Linked DNA regions of Prochlorococcus marinus str. GP2. The protein of the gene in region 1 interacts with the protein of each later gene in a pairwise test. Links are inferred from orthologs where the notes say so. Each region holds a gene or a part of one and is shown on either strand. Other genes may lie near its edges. The genes, in order: EU91_RS05810 and ftsZ.

The links.
Region 2: the proteins of EU91_RS05810 (region 1) and ftsZ interact in binary tests that used the Bacillus subtilis proteins (3 or more experiments, as listed by UniProt). The link is inferred for Prochlorococcus marinus str. GP2 from one-to-one orthologs.

Annotation. Positions count from the first base shown.
Region 1 is NZ_JNAH01000003.1:329,029-339,688, forward strand. The notes cover bases 5,448-8,233. They hold EU91_RS05810 (cell division protein SepF), read left to right. Parts: upstream 5,448-6,447; coding sequence 6,448-7,020; downstream 7,021-8,233. Other genes in these bases: EU91_RS05820 (PII-interacting protein PipX family protein), read left to right, coding at 5,448-5,664; EU91_RS05815 (YggS family pyridoxal phosphate-dependent enzyme), read left to right, coding at 5,668-6,303; proC (pyrroline-5-carboxylate reductase), read left to right, coding at 7,028-7,840; EU91_RS05800 (glycosyltransferase family 4 protein), read right to left, coding at 7,837-8,233. Also shown: EU91_RS0108500 (hypothetical protein), read right to left, coding at 169-360; aroQ (type II 3-dehydroquinate dehydratase), read left to right, coding at 712-1,152; EU91_RS05845 (tRNA-(ms[2]io[6]A)-hydroxylase), read left to right, coding at 1,153-1,761; cobI (precorrin-2 C(20)-methyltransferase), read left to right, coding at 1,778-2,533; EU91_RS05835 (DUF1823 family protein), read left to right, coding at 2,533-3,018; ribosome biogenesis GTPase Der, read left to right, coding at 3,092-4,465; EU91_RS05825 (energy-coupling factor transporter transmembrane component T), read left to right, coding at 4,465-5,379; more of EU91_RS05820, read left to right, coding at 5,398-5,447; more of EU91_RS05800, read right to left, coding at 8,234-9,003; DNA repair protein RecO, read right to left, coding at 9,089-9,874; EU91_RS05790 (deoxyribose-phosphate aldolase), read right to left, coding at 9,875-10,534; hpf (ribosome hibernation-promoting factor, HPF/YfiA family), read right to left, coding at 10,542-10,660. UniProt on the Bacillus subtilis protein: Cell division protein that is part of the divisome complex and is recruited early to the Z-ring. Probably stimulates Z-ring formation, perhaps through the cross-linking of FtsZ protofilaments. Its function overlaps with FtsA.
Region 2 is NZ_JNAH01000008.1:67,906-78,688, reverse strand. What follows is about bases 3,530-6,438. They hold ftsZ (cell division protein FtsZ), read right to left. Parts: upstream 5,588-6,438; coding sequence 4,472-5,587; downstream 3,530-4,471. Other genes in these bases: EU91_RS02010 (cell division protein FtsQ/DivIB), read right to left, coding at 5,767-6,438; panB (3-methyl-2-oxobutanoate hydroxymethyltransferase), read right to left, coding at 3,542-4,315; hemW (radical SAM family heme chaperone HemW), read left to right, coding at 3,530-3,549. In the rest of the region: EU91_RS01980 (ATP-dependent Clp protease proteolytic subunit), read right to left, coding at 1-391; EU91_RS01985 (ATP-dependent Clp protease proteolytic subunit), read right to left, coding at 418-1,080; EU91_RS01990 (PIN/TRAM domain-containing protein), read right to left, coding at 1,121-2,230; more of hemW, read left to right, coding at 2,326-3,529; more of EU91_RS02010, read right to left, coding at 6,439-6,486; EU91_RS02015 (hypothetical protein), read right to left, coding at 6,483-6,893; EU91_RS02020 (D-alanine--D-alanine ligase family protein), read right to left, coding at 6,904-7,965; tRNA (N6-isopentenyl adenosine(37)-C2)-methylthiotransferase MiaB, read right to left, coding at 7,975-9,369; EU91_RS02035 (amidohydrolase family protein), read left to right, coding at 9,645-10,783. UniProt on the Bacillus subtilis protein: Essential cell division protein that forms a contractile ring structure (Z ring) at the future cell division site. The regulation of the ring assembly controls the timing and the location of cell division.

The DNA.
Region 1 (10,660 bases):
AAGCATGTACGGTTTGAGGTACTCCCATATACGGATAAAGGATCAACAATTCAATTTAAATATGGGTAAAATGTGAGGAAATTTATCAATTTTTGCCTTTAAGAATCATCAATAAAGGTAGACCAATAAGCATCAAACTCCCATCAATTAATAAAAAAGTATTCAGGTTCATTTATCCATTCCTTCGAGGATATCCCAATTGGGGGATATTCCTTTTTTAATTGGTTGATTTTTTATATCATCCATCTCATTTCTGATTTTGTTGTAGTAAGCCAACTCTTCTGGATTATCAGAACCAAGACCATAATTCATGGTTGCTGCAATATATATTTTGTGCATCCGGTAATACGATAGTGCCATTAATAAAGACAAACTATTTAGAATATATTTGAATTCTATTTAAAGTGCTGATCTACGAGATCAGTTATATTAATCAATTGCTCAAGTGCCCTCGTCGGGACTTGAACCCGAGACCTCTCCCTTACCAAGGGAGTGCTCTACCGCTGAGCTACAAGGGCAATTTAAAGTGGGCCGGGTTGGATTTGAACCAACGTAGGCAGAGCCAGCGGATTTACAGTCCGCCCCCTTTAACCACTCGGGCACCGACCCCCACTATTTGAACTTATCAGTTAATGGACACTTTGTGTGAAATTGTTTTGGTTTTTTTGTTTCTTTCTAGATAGCATTTGTAAAGAAAAAACTTTATTGATGATGAATATTTTATTGATAAATGGACCAAATCTAAATCTTTTGGGCACTAGAGAACCTGAAATATATGGTAATAAAACATTGATTGATATAGAAAAAGATTTGATTAAAGTTGCTAAAGAAAAAAGTATTAATCTTGAATGTTTTCAAAGTAATCACGAAGGAGAAATAGTAGATAAAATTCAGACGTCTGTAAACAATATCCAAGGTGTTCTTATAAATGCTGGCGCTTTTACTCATACCTCGATTTCTATTCGTGATGCTTTAATTGGATCAAAAATTCCTTTTGTAGAGTTACATATTTCAAATATTTTTAGTAGAGAAGAATTTCGTAAAGAATCTTTTCTTACAGATAAAGCTATAGGAATAATCAGTGGATTCGGAATATCAAGTTATTCCTTAGCTCTTGAAGGAATCATTGGTTATTTAAGTAGTAGAGATTAAATGCTAGTCGATTTTAAAAGGCCTTCTTCTCATATTAAATATTTATACTCATTAACCTCAGATGAGTGGATCCAACTCGCATTATCTAATCCAATAGACATTCTTATTGACCATGCTCATTGTGAGAGAAAAGCAGCAGGAGTGGCTATTCAATTGATGTTCAGATATCCATCGGAACCAAATCTCGCAGAAGTTCTAAGTCCAATAGCGAGAGAGGAATTAGAGCATTTTGAAAAAATACTTTATTTTTTAAAGGATCTTGGACATTCTCTTGAGTCCCTAAAACCACCTCCATATGGTGCCGAATTGTCCAAGAATATAAGAAAGGAAGAGCCCGATAGAATGCTTGATAGTTTCTTAATCGCAGGACTTATTGAAGCAAGAAGTCATGAAAGATTAAGCTTGCTTGCGCTTAATTCTAGAGAAGAATCTTTTAAAATTCTTTATGAATCTTTGCTTGAGAGTGAGGCAAGGCACTTTGGAATTTATTGGAAACTAGCGCAAACTAAATTCTCTAAAAATCAAACTTTCAAAAGGCTAGATGAGTTGTCCGAAATTGAGTCAGAAATTCTTGCTGAGACTTGTACGATGCCAAGGGTCCATAGCTAGAAATAATAAATTTCGAATGTTAACAAAAAAATTTTTTACAGTATTTAAAGGTTATAAAAGTGATTCAACATCATTAACAATCGTTGGTGTTGGCCCTGGAGATCCATCGCTTTTAACAATTGCTGCTGTTGATGCAATAAAAAAGGCGAAAGTTATAGTTTTTCCAATATCAGATGATAATAAAAAGAGTTTCGCTGCAGAAATAGTCAAGAAATACACCAAATTTAAAAAAAATATACCTATCATCTTTCCAATGGCTAGGGAGGATTTTGATCCAGATGAAATATGGTCTAACGCAGTAGAAAAAATTGTGAAATTTATAAAAAATGGTGAATCAGTTGTTTTACTTTGTTTAGGAGATACCTCAATATTTGCAAGTTCTTCTAATATCTTGAGGTTAATAAAAAAAAATCATGCGGAAATTATTACCAAAACCATACCTGGTATTTCCTCAATTTCAGCAGCAGCAGCTTTGAATGATTTTGATTTAGTTAAAAAAGGCGAGACCTTGATTATCAAAGAATGTCCTTCTTCAAAATCAGAATTGGCATCCCTAATATGTGAAAGTAAGGGGAATAAAACGGTCATGGCCATTATGAAAGTTGGGAAAAGATGGCATCTAATTAGGGATATTTTAAAAAAAGAGGATATCATCGATAAATCATCAATAGCTTTAAATGTAGGTATGCCTGATCAAATTATTCAATATGCATCCCAATATAAAAAGGATTTTATGCCTTACTTTTCTTTGATTTTGATAAGGTTCGATTAATGCAAAAAAAAGAAAAATTCCTTGGTCATCAATTTAGATGGCCAATATGTAAGGAACTATTATTTCTTGTTCTTGAAGATCGGGTTAGTGATGTTTTTGTTTGTGAATTGGTTTGGGAAAGACTTTTTTATACTAGAGAAATAACGCAAAATAATTGGGTTTCTAGTGAATTAACTCCTTCTTATTGGTCAGAAAAATTTGAAAAAGCCCCTCAAATCATTTCAGAGCGATCAGCCTCAGTACATTTGACTCGATCAATTCCAAAAGAACATAAACAGGGATTGAAAAATTTTCTAAATTTTAAAGGTTACAAGATTAATGAACTTTATCCAAGAAGAACTAGAAGAGCTACCGCAGTAAATTGGTTGATTTATTGGGCTATTGAAAATAATTGTTTTTCAAATGATAATGAAGTAATCCCCAGTCCCAGTTCACCTCCTGTTAATCCAGCAAAAGGGCATTTTGGTGATCCAGAAATCAAATGAAATTTTTAAATAAGGTAAATAATTGTATTAAAGGTATAGTTGTAATGAAAACTACTTTCTTTGGAGAGAAGAATTGATTCTTCCTACAATAGCAATTATTGGAAGACCTAACGTTGGAAAATCTACCTTGGTTAATCGTCTTTGCCAAAGTAATGATGCAATAGTATTTGATAAACCTGGTGTTACAAGAGATAGAACTTATCAAAATGCATCATGGGGAGGTAAGGAATTTCAAATAGTAGATACTGGAGGTTTAGTTTTTGATGATGATAGCGAATTTCTCCCAGAGATAAGAACACAAGTTTTCTTGGCTCTCGAAGAGGCTTCATTAGCATTACTCGTGGTAGATGGAAATCAAGGTGTTACTGATGGTGATTTATCAATAGCAAAATGGTTAAGAAATTCAAGCTGCAAAACAATTGTTGCCGTTAATAAATGCGAATCGACCACTCTTGGAATCTCTTTGGCTTCAGAGTTCTGGAAATTAGGATTGGGCGAACCTCTACCTGTTTCCGCTATTCATGGTTCAGGTACTGGGGATCTTTTAGACCTAGTTATTGACGAGCTTCCTGATAATATTATTCAGGATGAAGAAGAAAAGATAATGATGTCAATTATTGGCAGGCCAAATGTTGGTAAATCTAGTTTGTTAAATTCAATCTCTGGTGAGAAAAGAGCAATAGTTAGTGATCTTAGTGGAACGACAACTGATTCAATAGATACTCTTATTAAAAAAGGTGATCATCAATGGAAAATTGTTGATACAGCTGGAATTAGAAGAAAGAAAAATGTTAAATACGGTACTGAATTCTTTGGTATAAATAGGGCTTTTAAATCTATTGATAGAAGTGATGTTTGTGTATTAGTTATAGATGCTATAGATGGAGTAACTGATCAAGACCAGAAGTTGGCTGGGCGAATAGAGGAACAAGGCAGAGCTTGTATAATTGTTGTTAATAAATGGGATCTTGTAGAGAAAAATAGTTCAACAATTTATCAAGTAGAGAAAGAACTAAGATCTAAACTTTATTTTTTACACTGGTCAAAAATGATTTTTATTTCTGCCTTAACTGGTCAAAGAGTAGACAATATTTTTGAGCATGCTCTAGATGCGGTAAATCAACATAGAAGAAGAGTTACAACATCTGTTGTTAATGAAGTGCTTAGAGAATCAATTAGTTGGAAAAGTCCTCCAACGAAGAGAAGCGGCAAGCAAGGTAGGCTTTATTATGGCACACAAGTAAAGAACAAACCTCCCACTTTTACTCTTTTTGTAAATGACCCTAAATTATTCGGAATAACCTATAGAAGATATATTGAAAAACAAATTAGAGTAAATTTAGGCTTTGAAGGCACACCTCTCATTTTACTTTGGAGAGGAAAACAGCAAAGAGAGTTAAATAAAGAAGTTCAAAGAGAAAATATTGAAATAATTCAAAAAGATTAATGAATTTACTTACCAAATTTCCAGTTGGTCAATACGTCTATGGCAATAGAAGTTGGCTAAGAATTATTGATAGTAGATTAAAAATTATTATAGTGATGATATTTCTAATCACTCCAATTTGGGCAGGCCCTATTTGGAGGTTAAGTTTAGTGTGTAGTTTACTATTAATTACTTTTTTAAGTTTGTTACCAACTCGAGTTTGGTGGAGATCATTATTTCTTCTCTCATGCTTATCTTTATTAATTGGATGTATATCAATACTGGCTTCTGCAGATATTCAATCTCTAAATGGTTACTTAAGAAATCCTAATGAGATTGAAGTAGCTTTGGAAAACTATAAAAATTGGAATATTTTGCAAATTCCTTCGCAGAAGATATGGTTTATGAATTTTGGTCCATTCAACTTATCAAGAAAATCTCTTGAATTAGGCATAAAAACCTCTACCTTGATATTTACTGTTATTCAAAGCGTTAATTTGATGCTTTTATCCACATTGCAAGAAGATATTGTGTGGGGATTAAGTTGGTTTCTATACCCATTGAGAAAAATTGGATTGCCAATAAATAAGTGGCTTTTTCAGTTATTAATTGCATTACGTTTTATTCCTTTAGTACAGGAAGAATTTCAAAATCTAATTAAATCTGCATCGGTTCGATCAATAAATTTCCAAAAATTAGGATTTAAGAAATTCTTTAGTGTCTTTTTAATTTTTATAGAAAGGTTATTTCAAAATATATTGCTGAGAATTGATCAAGGAGCAGAATCATTGCTTTCAAAAAAAGAAATCAATATAAAAATAAATAGATTTAGAATTTTTTATCCTTATGGGTCTCTCAATGTAATTGTTAATACATTATCGATATGTTTTATTTGCATAGCAATTTTTCTTAGAAAACTGTATGGTGCATTATAAATAACACAATATTGTAGTTTGAGTTCAGAACGTTATTTAAACCACCCAACATTTGGCATGTTGTACCAAGTCTCTCCAGGAAATGATGGAAGAGATATTTATGCGACTTTATATGCCCAAAAAATGTTTTTTTCAGTTGAAGTTAGACAGAGAGAAGTTTTTTTTGAAGTCATACCTTATTTAGATGCTAGAAGTCAGGCCGAATTAAACCTTCAAAAAGCAAGAAGAAAAGGATCTGAAGAGCTAACTAAATGGGAGAATTTATTCACACAAACTTTCTTATAAAAAGTGAATCTTTCAAATTATTTAAAATTAAAAAATAAAATCCCATCAAATGTAAATATCCTTGCAGTGAGTAAAGGATTTAAAAGTCAAGAAATCAAGACTATTCAAAATATAGGTCAGAATGATTTTGGTGAGAGTAAGTTTCAAGAAGCATATGAGAAACAATTAATCCTTAAAGACCTTCAACAAATAAATTGGCACTTTATTGGACGAATACAAAGTAACAAAATAAGGAAAATAGTACAAAATTTTAAATATATTCATTCAGTAGATTCATTTGAAAAATTGCATAAGATTTCAAATATTTCATGTGAAGAAAAAAAAAATCCATTGATAATGTTGCAGGTTAAATTTAGTAATGACCCTAATAAAGGAGGTTTTAATCCTGAACTTTTAATATTGAAATGGAGAGAAATTCAAGAATTAAAAAATATTTCAATATCTGGTTTAATGACTATTAATCCTAAAGGAATAAGCTCTAAAGAAAATTTAGAATTGTTTAAAAAATGTAGATCACTTGCCGATTCACTTCAACTGCCAGATTGTTCAATGGGCATGTCAGGGGATTGGCAGGAAGCGATTGAAGCTGGTTCAACTTGGTTAAGATTAGGATCATTGATATTTGGAGAAAGAGCCTAATAATTTTTATAAAAATCCAATATTAAAACTTGCAGTAAAGGACAAGTAACGTTATTTAAGAATAGGTAGTTTTTTCATTTCAAAAATGAATCTATTACTTTAGGTTTTTAAACCTTAGTAATCAATTTCAAGAGGATTTAAAAGGTGTCACTTATTTCTAAATTAAAAGCAGTTGTTGCAGGGGATGAGTATCTCGAAGATGATTTTGATGATTTAGATTATGCATCAGAAGATGAATTAAATGAAATTAACGATTTCAAACAAGGTTCAAGAAATTCAAATGCTCTTGCAAATTCAAATCCGTTCGATTTTATGAATAACAATAGATCATCAAAAGTGGTTGGAATGCCAGGTATCTCAAACTCAACAGAAGTAAGTTTAATGGAACCTAGAAGTTTTGATGAAATGCCTCAAGCCATACAAGCATTGAGAGAGAGAAAAACTGTAATTCTAAATTTAACTATGATGGATCCTGATCAGGCCCAAAGAGCAGTTGATTTTATTGCTGGGGGAACGTATGCAATTGATGGGCATCAAGAGAGAGTGGGTGAAAGTATTTTTCTTTTTGCTCCAAGTTGTGTAAATGTAACTAGCTCATCTCCAGAAGAAGCTTCTCCTTCTAATGTGCCTTCAAATAGTAAACCAAAATATAGTTTGGGAAATAACACAGCTCCTGAACCAGCATGGGGTGATTCTAAATTAAGTGCTTTTTCATGACTAATCTGTGACTCATAAAATTGCGATTATTGGTTTTGGAAATATTGCAAAGGCTATAGTTACGCCTCTATTAGATAAAAAATTAATTCAACCAGAGAATGTTTATTGCGTTGTTAATTCAGAAAAAAGTCTAGAAAATATAAAAAAAAATTATAAATATAAAATTAATGTTTATAAATCAAGTTCTAAAGACTCAAAAGTAATTTGGGATTGTCAAGTTAAACTACTCTCTATAAAACCGCAAAATTTTAATGATATAAGTGAGCTTCATGATATTAAAGGGAAAGACAGTTTATTAGTTTCAATTCTTGCAGGAGTTTCATTAAATAGACTAACTCAAAAATTTCCAAATCATAAATGTGTGAGGGTTGTTACAAATATTCCAATAACTGTTGGAAAAGGTTTAACAGGAATTGCATGGGGTGAAGAAATTACAAAAGATCAGAAACAAATGACAAAAAAATTATTTGAAAATACTAGTAAGGTATACGAATTTTCTGAAGATTACCTTGATACATTTTTAGCATTAACTTCATCAGGGCCAGCAATAATTGCTTTGATTATTGAAGCATTAAGTGATGGAGGTTTGAGTGGTGGATTACCAAAAAAACTTTCAGAAGAACTAGTGATTGAGATGATAATTGGAACTATCATTTTAATTAAAGAGAGTAAAATAACTATTTCGGAGCTTAAAAATTTAGTCACTTCTCCAGGTGGGACAACTATTTCTGCTTTAAGAGTATTAGAAAAAAAGAGTATAAGGTCAGCATTAATTGAATCAATAGTTTCAGCTAGTAATAGAAGTAAAGAGTTTCGTTAGGTTTTATAATTATCTTTTAAGTTCATATAGACATTCTCAAGCGAATTTATATTTTTAGTAATTGTATATCTCTCAATTACTCGTTCTCTAGCTTTTTCACCAAGATCTTTTGTAAATGAAGGATGTTCCACAAGAATTGGAATTATAGTTTTTAGCTGTGCTGCTACATTATCAGTTGAAATTACTATTCCTGCTCCTTTATCTAAAACTTCGCCATCAGCTCCGGCATCTGTAGCTATACAAGCAGTACCAGCTGACATTGCCTCTAAAAGTGATAGTGATAAACCTTCTACTAAACTTGGTAAGAAAAACACTTCTGCTATTTGCATTATTGCTATCCTAATTTCTAAATCTAATTCGGCACCCCACCAAATTAATTTCTCATTGCCAAGGTTAGAAAAACTATTTTCAAGTGTTGGCTTCATTGGTCCATCACCAACAATAACTAATTTGCAATTTTGAGTTTTTGTTTGGCGCCAAGAACGTAAAAGTGCCTCGATATTTTTCTCATTTGCAATCCTTCCCATATATAAAAAGATTCTTTCGTTTCCAAGTTTGTTTTTTACTTGATCATATTTTTTACTTTTTTCGCCAAAAGGTTTCCACATATTTTCATCAACGCCGTTTGGAATAATTATTTGTTTTTCTTTAGGTACTCCTAATTTCTCAAGAACATTTTTTTGAGGTTCAGAAAAAATTATTACTTTATCGAACTTTGCTAAAGATGGAGCATAAAGTTGATATGTTAATTGTTGAGTGCTCGCAGTTAGATTTCTATTTTTAGCATCAAATGGTGGATGAAATGTTCCTATAAGAGGAACATTAATTTCATTACAAAGCTCTGGAAGTCTAAAGTCTAAAGGAGATAAAGTTAGGCTAGCATGTACTATGTCAGGTTTTAATTTTTCCAATGATATCCTTAGCTCTTTTTCTGCCCTTGGCGAGGGTATTGTATAAACTTGAGATTTAATTAAATATGGGAGACTTACATCAGGATCATTTGCAAGAAATAATGGGTTTGATGAATTTGAACTAGAGGGATTGTCGAAATGAATAAAGCTAATTTTATGACCTCTGGCCTTTAATTCCTTAGTAGTTGAATTACCATAAGTTACATTTCCACAAAAAGGGGATTTTTTCCCTAACCAGGCAATATGAACCACATTAATTGAATTAACTATTTATAAAGTTAACAGTTAGAGCTTCGATAATCATAATTTTATAATTTATTAATGGTTCATGAAAATGCTAACTATATATTTCTCTCAACATTTTTAGTGAAGATAGCTCCTTCTCTAATTGAGTAGAGATCCATGTCTCAATAATGAATAATATTTTGAGCCAGACTTTTTTGGGACCCAACAACTCTCCATTAGATTTTATTGGTAATTCTGGGAAAAGAAGTCTCTGTAATAGAGCGACTTCAGATGCATTTATTTTTAGATTACTTTGAGGATCTTCTATGGATGAAAACCCTTCACTTGGCAAATAATAACAATTCCACTCCCAATTCCCTAAAGGTGGAATAATAGGTTCTCCAGTTTTACAACAATGATGAATTGGTAAATTAATACCCCCGATGGCTAATAGATGGATTAAAGATTGAATACTCATTGAGAGCATTTTAATATCTTCTTCTTGAGACTCTTTATATAAATAAATTCTATCAAGATGTGCAAGAACGCAAGATAAATAGTCTTGTTGCTTGTCATTATTACCTACTAATAAAAATGTTAATTCAGTTATTGCTTGTGCGGCTGCAAGACATTCAATATTTTTTCCTAGACCAGAATAGCTTTTTAATATTTTTATTTGACGTACAGATTTAAGATTTCTTTTCCCAAAAATCTGCAGACTTAAATATGTTAAAGGAGTAGCTGCGGCAAGACTACTTTTAGGCCGCCTAGCACCAGGTACCGCTAATCTAACAATCCCTTGCTCATCGGTAAGCATAGTTATTAATCTGTCATTCTCGCCTAATGGAGAAGCTTTAATACAGAGACCCTTTAGTCTCCACTCACCAGAACCAGACATTTAAATTAAGTTAACTTCTTCAAAAATTTCACAAAAATTGGAAGTTCCCACGCAACTAATTCCAATATCCAACAAATCAATTACTTGCGTCAGTTTTTTTATGCCACCTACAACTTTGATTTGATTTTGTGAGCCTGTTTTTTTTAGTATTTCGGGGAAATCACTAGATGTAAGAGGAGACCCAAACCCGTCCCCAAACTGAAAATTTTTTATTCCTAATTCCAAACATATTTCTATCGCATTAGTAAAAACTTCTTCTTGTAGTTTTGATTTATTTATGATTATTGAAACTGGTAATCCAGATAATTTAACTTGCTCAATTTCAGCAGCGAAAGTTTCTAAATTTCTTTTGGATAAATTGATAAAGTTTGGGATATATTCAATTCCTTTGGCACCCTTATCTTTTGCAAAACAAACTAATTCTTCAATAAATGAAACTGGTAAATCTGCTAAAGGGTATGAAATAAGTGCGTTTATATTCGCACTGTAATTACCCAAACAGTTTTTAAGATCAGTTAAATAATTTAGTGAAGTAGAAATATTTTTGATATTGTATTTTCTTATTAAATCGCAATTCACACAGAAATCTTCCCACGATAAATAAGGGTTAATAATAATCGCATGAATTTTCTCGTTTAATTCATATTCAATATTGGGCATTTAAAACTTATTTAGATTGAATCAATCCATAACCCCCATGATTCCTTTTATATATAACTTGAAGTTCATTATTTTTCTTGTTTCGAAAAACATAAAAATCATGATCAATTAGATCTAATTGTTTTC
Region 2 (10,783 bases), on another replicon or contig:
CTCCTAGGGGTTGATGAATCATTATTCTGCTATGAGGCAAGGCGACTCTTTTACCTTTTGTGCCTGCGGCCAATAGGAACGCACCCATTGAGGCTGCGAGGCCTACACAAATCGTTACCACATCACTTTTTACGTATTTGATGGTGTCGTATATAGCCAGTCCAGCAGTTACTGATCCTCCTGGGCTATTTATGTATAGATAAATAGGTTTGGAATTATCATCAGAATCTAGATAAAGCATTTGTGCAACAAGGCTATTAGCAATACCATCATTCACTTCTTGACCAAGAAAAAGAATTCTTTCAACGCCTAGTCTTGTATAAATATCAACCCATCTTTCGTATTGACTTCCAGGAAGTCTGTAAGGCACGCTTGGAGTTCCTATTGGCATGATTTTAAAGTAATTGTTTGTGAGAGTTAAATTTTATTTGGTAAATCTTTTTGATTTATAAGTATTCTATCGATAACTCCATAATCTAAGGCCTCTTGGGGGTTAAGATAACTCATTCTGTCTGAGTCTTTAGAGAGTTCCTCGATAGTTTTACCTGTATTACGAGATAGAATCTCGAGCATTGATTTTTTATTTTTCAAAACTTCTTCAGCTCTTATTTGTATATCGGTTGCTTGACCTCTTGCTCCGCTTATAGGTTGATGTAAAACAATAGAGGCATGCGGGAGAGCAGCTCTTTGCCCTTTCGTACCTGATGAAAGGATAACTGCTGCAGTTCCCATGGCTTGTCCAATACAGATTGTATGAACTGGAGGCTTAATATAACTTATAGTGTCGCAGATAGCAAAAGCTTCAGTTTCGAAACCAACTGCATCACCAGTGTACCAACTTGTTCCTGTTGAGTTTATATAAAAATAGATGGGTTTGTCTGGGTCCTCAAATTCTAGATAGAGAAGTTGAGCAATGATTAGCTCAGTGACATCCATCCCTAGTTGTCGTTTTGCATCATCATCTGAAAATAATGGTAAACCAAGATAAACTATTCTCTCTTTTAGGAGAAGAGAGGGTAGATCAGGGGGCGGGGTCCTCATAACGGTGTTTTCGCCGTAATAAGGAGCAGATACAGTCATTTGTATCACAAAATTAAAGTTGATTTGATTCTAGCTAGATTTAGCCCTGTGTCGCTGGTGATTTATAAGATTTGTTTGACTCAGGATTATTTATCAGTTTTCCAAATACCATTCTTCCCGTTGGAGTTTGTAATGCTCCTGTGATGACAATATCTAATCTGCTACCCACAAAATTCTTTGCTTCATCAATAACAACCATTGTTCCGTCATCTAAATATCCAATACCTTGCATTTTTTCTTTGCCTTCTCTTACGATTTTTATATTAAGTGATTCTCCTGGCTGTACTTCTGGCCTTAAAGCAATAACCAAATCACTCAAATTCATAACTTTTAATTCTTTAACTTCAGCAATCTGAGAGAGATTATAATCAGCCGTAATTAAAGTTCCTGTCATATCTTCAGTAATTTTCAAGAGTTTTTCATCTACACCATTACCTTCATACTTTGTTGGGTTTATTACAAGTCTTCGCCCGTATAAATCTCTTAATTCTTTTAATAATTTGAGACCTCTTCGACCTTTCGATCTTTTTTCATTACTGCTTGAGTCAGCTAAAGTTTGTAATTCATCAATTACACTTTGAGCAACAATTAATTGCCCTTCCAACAAGCCGCAACTTAATAGACCATTAATTCTGCCATCAATAATTACACTGGTATCTAAAATTTTGGGACTTGCAGCGGGGAGTATTCCTTCATTGACTAGATATGCATCAGTATTATTAGGATTGAATAATCTCAATAGTGTCCTTCCGTGGGTATCAGCCAACTTATACCCAAGTACACCAAAGAAAATGTTGCTTAATATAGCTGCTAAAGGTTTTGCAAAAAAAACTTCTCTAGGGAAAGGGATTAATAATATTGGAGCAAGTAAGAGATTCGCAACAAGTAATCCTAAAATTAATCCAACTGACCTACTTATTAATAAATCCGTAGGCATTGTTCTTATTTGATCAAGAAAAGTCTTTCTAAGTTGAAGAAATACAAAACCAGCTGCTAATCCTATAAAAAGACCTATTATGGCTAAAACAATTCTAAATCCTTCTACATTAGATACCTGTTTCAGGATGTCTACAGGCAATAAATCAACCCCAAGCCATCCTGAAGCAGCCCCAGACAATATAAATAAAATTAATACTAAGATATCTGTCATATCTATAATCTACTAGGATTTATTAATTGAGTAAATAAGGATTTTATTTTTTGCGATCCTTAATACTTTTTGGAGCTTAAAAATGTATCTAGATTATGAATAAGTTTCCAAGAAGTGCTTATGTGCATATCCCTTTTTGCCATAGAAGGTGCTTTTATTGTGATTTTGCAATTATTCCACTAGGAAACAAAGTTGAAACTTTACAAGGTTATGGCAGTAAAACCGTTAAAGAATATTTGCGCTATTTATATAAAGAAATATTGTCAATTAAGCATAAAGCACCTCTTTCGACAATTTATATTGGCGGCGGTACACCATCAATCTTGGACCCCCAACAAATTAAAGGGATAATTGATCTTTTTAAAGAAAATTATGGAGTTGACTATGGTGCTGAAATCACTATGGAGGTTGATCCAGCTAGTTTTAATCAAGATGATCTTTATGGATTCATAAATTCTGGGATAAATAGATTTAGTCTTGGAGTTCAAAGTTTTAATAATGAGATACTTCAAAATTCTGGCAGGAGGCATTTGCGAGAAGATGCTGAAAAATCTTGTTCATGGTTGAAGCAAGCATTTGATAATGGGCTTATAAAAAGTTGGAGCTTAGATTTAATTCAAAATTTGCCGCTTAGTGGATTTAAAGAATGGCAAGATGACTTAAACAAAGCAATGACGTTTTTACCACCTCATATTTCCATTTACGATTTAAATATAGAAAATGGGACTGTTTTTGAAAAATTAGTTAATTCAGGAAAATTAAAAGTTCCAAGTGATGAAGATGCTTTTAGAAATAGCAAATCAACTCATTTAATTTTAAAAAATTCAGGGTACTCAAGATATGAAATCTCAAATTATTGTCTTCCTAGGCATCAATCGAGACATAATAGAGTTTATTGGAGTGGCTTAGGCTGGTGGGGTTTTGGTCAAGGTTCCACTAGTTCACCTTGGGGGGAAAAGCTTACTAGACCAAGAGTTAGTAGGGAATATAAGGAATGGGTAATTAGGCAATATGAACTAAATTTAGATTCATCCCTCATTAATAAAGATTTTGTTTATAAAGAACTTGATGAGAAAATAATGTTGGGCTTGAGACTTAAAGAGGGTATAGATATATATGAGGTATTTAAAGAACAAAACTGGGAAAACAAAAAATGTGAGAGTAATTTAAATAAATTGCTTGAAGAATGGGAAAGATTTTTTGAATGCGGACTTTTAGTGAGAAAGGGGAATAGATTTTTTTTAACTGAGCCTAAAGGGATGGAGCTAAGCAATCAAATTCTTATTTCCATGTTTAAGTGGTGGGAAGACATTAATTAAGTCTTTCAGAATCTACCCATTTTTTTAATTTTTCCTTGAACAAATTCTTCCCTTGAATAATCGGTTGGCAAAATGGTGGTTGATCATCATTAAGGCCTAATAAATCTGCAGTAACTCTTACTTGGCCATCGCAATCATTACCTGCTCCGATGCCTATTGTGGGAATTGTTAAGTTTTTTTGTATTTCTTTTGCAAGCAACTCAGGAATATGTTCAAGAACTATTGAAAAGCACCCTAATTTCTCAAGAATAGAGGCTTCTTTCTTTATTTTTTCTTGGCTTTCTAGGCTTTCACCTTGTTTTTTTAATCCTAGATTTAAGTAGCTTTGCGGTGTGAGACCTATATGACCCATAACAGGGATTCCCATTCTTATTAATCTAGAAATAACTTTTTGTATTTCTGGTTCGGCCCCTTCTACCTTTACGGCTTTCGCATAAGTGCTTTGAATTATTCTCCCTGCATACTCCACAGCTTTATCTTCTCCACATTGATAAGTCAGAAAAGGCATGTCGGCAACAACTAAAGGTTGTTCTTCAATACTCTTTTTAAACCCTCTTGAAACAGCATTAGTGTGATAAATAATGTTTTCTAAAGTTAGTGGTAATGTGGATTTGTATCCCAAACAAACCATTGCTAAGGAATCTCCGACTAAGACAAGATCTACATTAGCTTGTTCTGCAATAGATCCTGAGATGGAGTCCCAAGCTGTTAATGCAATAATTTTTTGAGATTTTTCTTTATATTTAACGAGTTCTGAAGGTAACATAAGAATTTTATGTATCTTTTTTAATCAAGAATTGCTAAAATATCAATGACTCGGCCTTTCGCGGTTTTAACGCCTAAACCTGGTCAGGACCGGAAGGTAGCAGCCACAAGGGATGCTTGAGGCAGGCGAGATAACCGAGTCACTCTATTTTACCTTTTAATCTATATCTTTTTTATTTTGCCTTAACCTTAAAAATTCTGGAATATTTGCTCCTGTATCTTTATTGTCAGAAACACCATAAAAAGATTGATTAGATAATCTGTTTTTAATTCTTTGTTGCTTCAATGGCTGGTTTGTATCAAAACCTGTTGCGATGACTGTAACTTGTATCTCACCCTCCATATCTTCATTAACCGCTTGACCAACGATAATATTTGCATCCTGATCTACAACATCGCTAATAACCTCTCCAACTGAGTTCACATCATCTAGAGTTAAATCTCTTCCTCCAGTTATATTTACAAGGCAACCTTTAGCACCATCAATTCTTCCCGCTTCAAGTAATGGGCTATTAATTGCAGCTTGAGCAGCCTCTATAGCTCTAGATCGACCAGATCCAATACCTACGCCAAGAAGGGCAGTGCCAGCTTCAGTCATAACTGATCTCACATCAGCAAAATCAAGATTAACCTCACCAGGGCGGGTAATTACTTCACTTATACCTTGCACTCCCATTCTTAATACATCATCCGCATTCATAAAAGCTTCTTGGATAGAAGCACCTGCAGAAACTTCTTTTAACCTATCATTTGGTATGACAATAAGGGTATCAACGTTTTCAGCCAATCTCGCAATTCCTTCTTCTGCTTGACGCATTCTCCTTTTGCCTTCGAAAGAAAAAGGTTTAGTTACTATCCCAATTGTTAATGCACCGCTTTGCTTTGCCACTTCAGCAACTACTGGAGCTGCTCCTGTGCCGGTACCTCCACCCATTCCTGCTGCTATAAAAACTAAGTCAGAGCCTTCAAGTGACTGTTGAAGTTCATCTCTAGATTCTTCTGCTGCCTTTTGACCGATACTTGGATTACCTCCCGCTCCAAGACCTCTCGTTAAGTTCTGACCTAATTGAACCCTGCGCTCTGCAGAGGACTGCAGTAATGCTTGGGCATCAGTATTAAGAACTCTGAATGAAACTCCTTCAAGTTCACTATCAATCATTCTGTTTACAGCATTACTTCCACCACCGCCAACGCCAATTACTTCAATTTTGGCATTCTGACTTGGAAGGATGTTTGTTGATTGATCAAAGTTTGGATTGTTACCGAAGCTCATCTCTTAATAAGGATCTAATACTAGTATTGGGTGCATTATGAACTTACAAAGCTCATCTGTAGGAATTTGTTGAGGAAAATCCTTAAAATATTTACTTAATAAAAATTTTGTTTTAAATGCTAAACCCTTATCAACACTACATTAATTAAAAAAAAATATTTGAAATCTCATCTCAAATATTAGGGTTTGAACACTTTTATTTTTGGTTTATTTGGATCAGTAAGATCAATATTATCTATTTTTTTAGAAAAGGTATTTTTCACAAATTCATTTTTAAGGTTATTGATAATTTGTAATTGATGGTTGATTAAATTCGGATTAAATCCTAACAATATTGTTTTTAAATCTTTTTCCTCAATAGATAAAAATCCATTTGGAGAGAAAGTTATCTTAACTATATTTAATTTATAATTGTCTTGGGCTATTAAAATTTCAGATATTGTCTTTTTAAATTTTTCTTTCCATCCAAAAACTTGAAGGTTTAATTTGTTTAAATTTTTTTCGTCTGCATTTTTTCTATCAATAAAAATCCCATCTTTATCAATAAAGCCTAAAATTTTTTCGTTATTTAATATTTTTTCGCCGTAAGCTATTGGAGTCCTAGTTTTAATTTTGACTTTCAAACCAAAAGGAAATAATTCTCTATTTACCGAAACATTCTTGAGTGATAAATTTTGTTTTAACTCATTTTCTAAAAGCTTAGTTTCAATAAGAATTAATCGGATTGGAAATTTTAAGGATGAATTTTTTACCAAATCATTTTGTGAGAATAATTCGCTTCCATAAATTCTAATGTCCTGATTATTTACCTTTTTAAATGTTTTTAGTGTTAACAAGCTTGTTGAAAATAAAATTAGTAGTAAAAAGCTTCTTTTGTTAATTATTTTCTCGTTTTTCACAAATCACATCGAGCTTTTTCCATCAATTGCTCCATCCATTCTCTAGCCTGGTCTGCATCTGAAAATGGCACATCCATTTCTTTCCCATCACCAACTAATCTCAACCTGCACTTTCCTTGAGATTCATTTGTAAGGGGAGCTTCTCCTGAGGTAAGAGCCATTAATTCAACTAATTCTAATCTCTTGATTGTGAAACTATCTTTTTCTTCAAATGTACCAGCTTCAAATGCGCTCCACTTTAATTCTCCATCTTTTAAGGACGCTGCACCTGAACTATCTAACTTACAAAGTTCAGAACCATTTGCCCAGCTCCTAAAAAGATTTTGCCTTCTTCTTTCTAACCAACCTAGAGCAGTTAGTAATATAAAGATAAAAAGCAATGGTAACCAAAGTAGTCCATGCAACATTTGATTTAAATTATAAATCTAGAGATATATCTATCAGTTTAGCCACAAGTTGTTCAATATTTAAACCTGAAGCTTTCCAAAGCATTGGAAACATACTTTTTTTGGTGAAACCTGGAATTGTATTTATTTCATTTAACAATATTTTATTTGAAGATTTTTCTAAAAAGAAATCGACTCTAGCAAAACCAAAAATATTTAGTGCTCTACAACTTTGGATAGCAATTTCTTTGATTTGCTTGGTTATTTTTGCATCTATTTCGGCTGGTATAGATATATTATTATTATTTGAGTTATATTTCGAATCGTAATCATACCAATCACTTTCGTAAGTTACTTCTCCTATCTCAGAGGTTAATAGTTTCGAATTCCCAATTATTCCGCATTCAATTTCTCTTACTTCAAGGCCTTCCTCCACTAAAAACCTTGGATCTATTTCCCAAGCTTTTTCTATGGCATGCAATATTTCTGATTCATTTATGACTTTAGAGATACCAAGAGATGATCCAGAGTTAGATGGTTTAACAAAAACAGGAAAATTTAAATTTTTTACAATCTCACTAATTAGTCTGTTTTTTACTTTTATATCATTGAGATCTTCATTTTGAAAAGCAAGATACTTAACTTGTGGGATTTTGAGATTTGAGAAAATTGTTTTCATCATTATTTTATCCATCCCTATTGCAGAACCTAAAATTCCACATCCGACTAAAGGTTTTTTAGTGAATTTAATTAAGCCATGAATTGATCCGTCTTCACCATTAAATCCATGCAGAAGAGGAAACCACACATCAATATATTGAAAGTCAATTCCGTCTAAGAAGTTTATCTTTCCTTGATTAGACTTTTTTATATTATTGTGATCAATTTGATCAAGTAGGATTTTTTCTGATAAATCACTATCAATCCACTCTCCATATTTATTTATGTAAAATGCCTTAATTTTATAACGTTGTTTGTTTATTTCTGAATTAAAGGCTTCAAAAACTGTTTTTGCAGAGGATATCGATACTTCATGTTCATTGGAATACCCACCAAATATTAACCCAATACATCTTTTCTTTTCCTCAATCATTTAGAAAAACTATAAGCAAAGTTCACCTGTTAAAGAAAAAGGCCTTGCTTCATTAATTCTGACGTCTATCTCATCTCCTAATGAAAAGTCAAATTTGGTGTTTTTGGGAATTCCTACGAAAGTTAATCTATTTGTCCTTGTTCTGCCCATAATTTGCGAAGAATTTTTTGGATTTAAACCCTCAATTAAAACTCTTTCAATATTATTAATGTATCTTTGGTTTCTGCTCTTAGCAGTTCTCTCGACCAAAGTATTAATTTCCTGCAATCTTTCTTTTTTTACTTCTTCTGGAAGTTGATTCGACCAAACTGCTGCAGGCGTATTTGGTCTTGGGGAGTATGCTGCAGTATTAACTTGATCAAAGCCAATATCTGATATAAGTTTCAATGTATCTTGATATTGTTGTTCGGTTTCACCTGGGAAAGCAACTATAGCGTCCGCTGTTATTGATGCATCTGGCATTAATGATCTTATATTCTCAATTATATTTTTATACTTTTTGATAGTATATCCTCTAGACATCCGTTTTAAGATTTCGTCATTTCCACTTTGGAAGGGAATATGGAAATGTTCACAGACTTTATCAAGTTCATAACAAGCTTGAATCAATCTTTTTGAAAAATACCTTGGATGGCTAGTAGCAAATCTAATTCTACTAATCCCATTAACATCATGAATGTAATATAAAAGGTCAGTTAGAGTATTTTCTTTTCTCCCCTCTTTTGTTGTCCCAGGAAGATCTCTTCCATAAGCATCAATATTCTGCCCCAAAAGAGTAATTTCTTTAAAATTATCATCCGCTAATTTTTGAATCTCACTTTTTATAGCACTTGGATATCTTGATTGCTCTTTCCCTCTGACAGAGGGAACTACACAATATGAACATCTTTCATTACATCCATAAATAATATTAACCCATCCACAAATAGAGCTTTCTCTTCTGGCATTTGTTATATCTTCAGAAATGAAGGTTTCTTCAGTGGCAGCAACTTGATTTCCTAAATCAACTTTTCCCAGAAGATTCTCAAGGTTGTTTACGTGTTGAGGCCCCATTACTAGATCAAGTTCTGGGACTCTTCTTAGTAAGGACTCTCCCTCTTGCTGAGCAAGGCAACCTGCTACAACAAGTTTTAGATTGGGCATTTTGTGCTTTCTTTTTGCTTGTCTTCCTAGAAAGCTATAAACTTTTTGCTCAGCATTATCTCTGATAGTGCATGTGTTGTACAAGACCAAATCGGCATTTAATTCATTATCTGCTCTGGTATATCCCATTTTCTCTAATGTCCCAGCCATTCTCTCAGAATCAGCCTTGTTCATTTGACATCCAAATGTAGTTATCCAATAACTGCCTGTAGTTGAATTCCTTTGAAATTTTTTTTCGTCTAGGTTTGTTTTTGTTAGCACTTTGCTAGGAATTTTTTATGATTTTTTAATTCAAAATTACAAGTTAAATAATTTTGCTGCAATTTTTTTTGAGGGCGAGCGAGGGGATTCGAACCCCCGAATAGCGGCGCCACAAGCCGCTGCCTTAACCACTTGGCGACGCCCGCCTCACATTTATAAATTTAACAACTCAAGGGTAATTTTTCATAGTTATTTTATTCTTTTAGCGAAATTTGAATTATTTACTAATTCAGTATAGTTTTCTTATGATTTAAAATAAAAGAAAATTTAAAAATTTGAGTAATTCCGGCACAGCTGAGGTTCTTATTCCCAGAAGCCTTTGTTTAATAGAAGATATTGATAACCTCATTATTGATGTAGAGGATTTATGTTCAGTTTCCATTAGTTGGGATGATGGATTTGTTACTGAGTTAAAGCCTTTAAAAAATAAAGTTACAAAACCAAGAAACATTTTATTCCCAAGATTTGTCGAAACGCATTCGCATTTTGATAAATCTTTTACATGGGAGGATTTTCCTAACCTGGAATCAAACTATGGAGGAGCATTATCAATAAATCTTGAAGAACATAAAACTAGAACTACAGATAAGGTTCTAGAGAGAGTTGAGAAGTCATTAAAACTTGCTATAAAAAATGGATACCGAGCTATTAGAAGTCATATTGATACATACAAAAGTCAATCAATTAATATTTGGATTGAACTTTTCAAATTACAGAAAAAATTTTCATCTGAGTTGACTTTGCAATACGTTGCTCTAGCCCCATTGGAATTTTGGGATACTTCTAATGGAGAAGAGTTGGCAAAAATATTTTCCTCTTTTGGAGGCATTTTAGGAGGTGTTATTGTCCCCCCTTTCAATAAAAAAGATACAAGCAAATTTCTCGCAAAGATGCTTCTTCTAGCGAGTAAATATAAATTAGAAATTGATTTGCATATAGATGAATCGATCATTGAGCCTGGGGCCGGAATAAAAGTTTTATTGGAGACAATCGAAAATTTAAAGATTAATAATATTCCAATTACCTGTAGTCATTCGAGTAGTCTTATTTCTTTAAGTCAAAGAGAGATTTTAAATTTAGGAGAAAAAATGGCTGAGAAAAATATCAAAGTTATTGCTTTACCTCTAACAAATTTTTGGCTGCTCAATCGAAGTAATAAAACTACTTCATTAAAAAGACCAGTTGCGCCAATAAAGCAATTACAAAAAGCACACGTGGATGTATCTATAGGTAGTGATAACGTTCAAGATCCCTGGTTCCCATTTGGTAATTTTGATCCTTTTTATATGTTGTCTTGCTCAATACCTATGCTTCAAATAAATCCCTGGGAGAGAATGACTCTATCTTCTATTTTTTTAGCTCCAAGCAGATTATTAAACTTAAAATGGGATGGTTTAATTAAAAAGGGTTGCCC